One region of the Synechococcus sp. W55.2 genome, then DNA from elsewhere that is predicted to be linked to it. Evidence: riboswitches for the same ligand, from Rfam matches in the RefSeq annotation. Region 1 holds a riboswitch; the other holds the start of a gene.
What was found. A riboswitch is a leader RNA that binds a small molecule or an ion and turns the genes downstream of it on or off. The one in region 1 is predicted to bind cobalamin.
Positions count from the first base shown of each region.

Region 1 (2,393 bases):
TCGTAGTTGACATTGGTGGATCCCCTGGCAAAGGAGAAGGTGGTGTTGCGAGCTGAAATGGATCGGTAATCCGCTCCTAGAGTAAGCTCCAGGTTTTCAGCAGCCTTCCAGGTGTATTGCAGTTGGGATCCCCACCCCGTTCGCGAGATCTCATCCCGGGATCCCTGGCTTTGTGGGGCGCTGAAGCGATAGTTGAGGTCGTCAAAAAATACCCTAGCTTGCAGGGATCCCCTCTCTTGATCCCACAGCCAACTGAGATCTAACAGCAGGTCGTTGGTGTTTTGCACTGCATCGGGGGAGGGAAACTCGGTGCTGCCAGGCACCTGAAACGCTTTGTTGAGATAAAGGGCATTTCCGGTTAGGACTTGGCCTTCTGCCAATTGCCAGGTGAGCTTGGCTTGTAGGTTGTGATACTCCACCGCCGAGTTTTCCCGCCTGCCGGCTTTGCCCAAACGCCTAATTTCAAAAGGAAAGTCGTTGTTGCTCTGCAGACGGCGATAGCTGACCACCCAGCCCAGATCCTGCACCTGGCCGCGGTTCTGGATCCCTTGCTCATTGAGGCCGTAGCTGCCGATAGCCGCTTCCAGCACAGTCTCGGATCTCGGCTTTGGCTCCAGGGTTACGATATTAATGACCCCGCCAACCGCGTCCGATCCATACAAAGTGGAGCCCCCGCCTGGGGAGACCTCGATGCGCTCAACTCCATCCGTGGTGATCTTGGACAGGTCAAACCCGCCAAAAAAGCCCAGGTCGTTAATGGGGCGGCCATCCAACAGCACCAAAACCTGGGCCGTTCGTCCTCCCCGCATAAACTGGGAGCTAAGGGCTCCCAACTGGGTTCCTGCCGTGCCGTCGCTGAGGATCCCGGGCAGGTAGCGCAGGGCCTCCTGAACCGTTCTTGCCCCTTGCTCTCGAATTTGCTGGCGGGTAATGACGTAAACCGGGCGGGAAGAATCCCGCAGCAAACCAGGACGGCGAAAAGGTGTGGTGACGGGTTGATTTAAAATCTCGGCGCTAACACCGGTTTCCAACACCTCTTGAGCTGAAGGTGAAGAGGCCGCCGGCTGCGCCCACGCTGGGATCCCCAAAACAAGACCCCCCAGCGCCAGGCTGAGACCTAGAATGGGATTCATTTTCTTTCTTGAAGCTCCTGATTCCGTGCGACGCGGAAGAAATGCGAGCCAAAACCGCAGGCGGGCATCCTGACTGAGGGCATGGGTCTAGCCCAAGCCCATCACAGTTGCGGCACAGCGCCGGATTTGCACCGGACTTTCCCCTTTACATGCCCTGGCTGATCCCCAGGACAACCTGTCGGTACAGCTTTCTCTGCGATTGCTCCGAGAAAGCCGTGCTAGGCATCATACATCCCCTGCTCTGGAGTTCCTATCCTGCCAGGGGGGATGTCATCCCCAGGGGTGAACGGGATCCCAACGGCAATCCCAGGGCTTCGGATGGGCCACATCCCACCAACTTAGAAAACCTGGGCCAGACTTCTTCTTTGCTTTGTAAGCAGTTAAAGAGTAGCCCACTACTATTCCAGATCCTGAGGCCCAGGGATCCCTTGACTTTTGAAGAATTTGAAGAATAGGGAGGATAGAGATACGCTGAGATCTTGCAAAATCCACAGCCTTTGGGAGAGTAAGAGGGGAGCAGTGGCTTGGCTGCTGTCCACGGGATTCATTGGACTAGTACCCAACCGGGTAGAAAAGAGGAGCTTTTTCGATTTCAGGCGGGGCTGTCGTCTGGTGGGCTGGATCCGGCTCAACTTGGCTGGGAGAGGCAATTGGCACCTCGATCATCCGATCCGGTACCAGCGGCACCATTTCGGAGCGGTCGGCAATTTCCCGCAGAGAATTGGCGATGGATTCCTGAGTCAGCAGAAACTGTCGTTCGTTGCGTTGCATCTGCTGCCACACCTGGTAACGCTGGCTCCACCGGCTTTGGGTATGCACAGTCCAACTGTAAAGGCTCAACACTGAAACGCCGGAGAGGATAGCCATCCCTGTGGAGATTTGCTTCCACCAGGCTAGGTGTTCTGCCCAAGCAAGATGCTGGCTGCGAGGATGGGCTGATTTCAACTTCAAATTCAAAGGTTGGGTGCGGCTGGCCTGAACTGTACCGGAGAGGGGTCGGCTCAGAGCAGAAGGCTGTCTGTGGCGACGAGGGCTCTTGGGACGATCAAGACCTGCGTTCAAAGGCTGGCTAACCATAGGGCTTAACCTCACACACACCAAGGGATCCGACGGTGCAGGACTGCCGGTTCCGCTTCACCCTAGTTCCCCGCATCCCCCAATAGCAACCCCCTTCTCCCGATTCCCGGCCTCAGCAGGACAGCTGTCCGCTTCACAGTAGCCGATCTCTTGAGAGCGGGAGAACCAACCTAAACCTACATC
Region 1 is NZ_JANSHM010000014.1:22,175-24,567, reverse strand. It holds gene NW828_RS04805 (TonB-dependent receptor plug domain-containing protein) at 1-1,133, opposite strand, end outside; cobalamin riboswitch at 1,175-1,327, opposite strand; gene NW828_RS04800 (hypothetical protein) at 1,686-2,210, opposite strand; gene rsmH (16S rRNA (cytosine(1402)-N(4))-methyltransferase RsmH) at 2,387-2,393, opposite strand, start outside.

Region 2 (2,393 bases), on a different contig from region 1:
GGTGACTGCCTGGTTTGTGCCGGCAGTGATCGGGGTGGCAGTTCTAACTTTCGTGCTCTGGTGGGTGTTGGCGGACAACCTGACGCTGGCCTTGGTGAACACGATTGGGGTGCTGATCATCGCCTGCCCTTGTGCGCTGGGGTTGGCAACCCCCACCTCGATCCTGGTGGCCACGGGACGAGGGGCAGAATTGGGGATCCTGGTGAAAAGTGCCGACAGCCTGGAATTGGCCCACCACTTGCGCACGGTGGTCTTGGACAAAACTGGCACCCTGACTGAAGGTCGTCCCACTGTCACCGATATTTGGGCCCACGGCTCCTCTCCCCTGGCGGTGTTGCGCCTGGCAGCGGCGGTGGAGCGGCACTCGGAACATCCTTTGGCCCAGGCGGTGGTGCAGAAAGCCGAAGCGGAAAAAATTGCCATCCCTCCTGCCCAGCATTTTCAGGCAAGGATAGGCAGTGGGGCAGAAGCCTGGGTGGAAGACCAGTGGATCCGCATTGGTCGGCTGAGCTGGCTACAGGAGATGGGGATCCCCTGGGATCCCTCTTGGTCAGAGAGGGTTCAGAATTGGGAAAGCCAGGGCAAAACGGTGATCGGCGTAGCCCAATCCCAGAGCCTGGTGGGGCTGTTGGCCATTGCCGATCCGCTCAAACCCACCTCTCCTGAGGCAGTGCAACAGCTGCAACAGATGGGTCTAGAGGTGATCCTGCTGACCGGGGATAACCCCACCACGGCCCAAGCGATTGCCCGGCAGGCAGGCATTCAGCGGGTAATTGCCCAAGTCCGCCCCGATCAGAAGGCCGCTTACATTCGCAGCTTCAGACAACCTCGACACCGGGTGGCGATGGTGGGAGATGGCATTAACGATGCTCCGGCTCTGGCAGAAGCCGATGTGGGGATCGCCATTGGTACAGGTACGGATGTGGCGATGGCCGCCAGCGATATAACCCTCATGTCGGGAGATCTGCGGGGAGTCGCCACTGCCATTCAACTCAGCCGGGCCACCCTCAACAACATCCGCCAAAACCTCTTCTTCGCCTTTATCTACAATACGCTGGGGATCCCGATTGCCGCTGGGGCGCTCTATCCCTTTACAGGCTGGTTGCTCAACCCTATGCTGGCGGGGGCAGCCATGGCCCTGAGTTCCGTTTCGGTGGTCGCCAATGCCCTGCGCCTGCGACACTTTCAGCCCCCCAGACCAGCGGGCCGGCGTTAGGCCCTCTCCCAGGGGCAAGGGGGATTAGCGCGGCAACAGTTTTGCTGCCCTTTGAGCATGAGTCTGCCGTACCGCTCATGCCTCAGGGCTATCTTCTAGCAGACAAGGACATCCCCCCAGGGGGCTTGGTGAACGACAAGCGGCAAGCTAACCTAAAAGGCTCAGGCAGATTGGGGAAAGCGCGGTGCAAATCCGCCACTGTGACGCAACTGTGATGGGATCCCTCCCTCAGCCAGAACACCCACCTGCCGTTGTCCTGTACCCCTTGCGATTCACAAGGAACGGAGTTTTTTGTGTTGAATACCCTCAGTGTTTCCCCTCCCCTTTCGGTTGGGCAGCTTGCTTCTCCTTCATTGCCCCTATTGCTTATCGGCCACGGATCCCGCGACCCCCAAGGGCAGCAAGCCTTTCTGGAGCTAGCCCAGGCTTACCAAGCTCTCACCCCCCATCGACCGGTGATCCCCTGCTTTCTGGAGCTGACCCAGCCAACCATTGCCCAGGGGGTAGAGCAGTGCTTGGCCCAAGGGTGGCAAGAGATTGTGGTCCTGCCGCTGTTGCTGTTTGGGGCCCGCCACAACAAGTTCGATGTGACGATGGAATTGGATCGCCTGCAGGCCCTCTATCCCCAGTTGCGCATTCGTTACGGTGGGCCGTTGGGGATCCGCATCGAGATCCTGCAACTGCTGCGAGACCGATTGGCCGCTTTGATGGCCGCCCAACCGCAGCGGATCCCAGAAGCAGAAACCGTGCTCCTGTTTGTGGGTCGCGGCTCCAGCGATCCCGAGGCCAATGCCGAAGCCTGTAAACTGGCCCGGTTGCTTTGGGAAGGATCTGGGTTTGCCGCTGTGGAAACTTGCTTTATCGGCATTACCCATCCCCGCCTGCCCGTGGGATTGGAGCGGGCCTTGTCCTGGCATCCGCGCCGGGTGATCGTGCTGCCCTACTTTCTGTTTACGGGGGTGTTGGTGAAAAAAATCGAGGCGGCAGTGGAGAAACAACGACAACGACAGCCGGAAATCGACTGGCTGATGCTGCCGGAATTGGGCCTTGTGGACACGGTGCTGCACAGCCTGCAGCAACTGGAGCAGGAAGCCCTACAGGGCCAAACCCAAATGAACTGCCACCTGTGCAAGTTTCGCCTGGCCGTGAGCGCAGAGGTCAGAGCTGGGCATACCCA
Region 2 is NZ_JANSHM010000034.1:19,380-21,772, reverse strand. It holds gene NW828_RS08290 (heavy metal translocating P-type ATPase) at 1-1,216, shown strand, start outside; cobalamin riboswitch at 1,344-1,480, shown strand; gene NW828_RS08285 (sirohydrochlorin chelatase) at 1,513-2,393, shown strand, end outside.
Region 2: another riboswitch for cobalamin. It lies ahead of NW828_RS08285 (sirohydrochlorin chelatase); the one in region 1 lies ahead of NW828_RS04805 (TonB-dependent receptor plug domain-containing protein).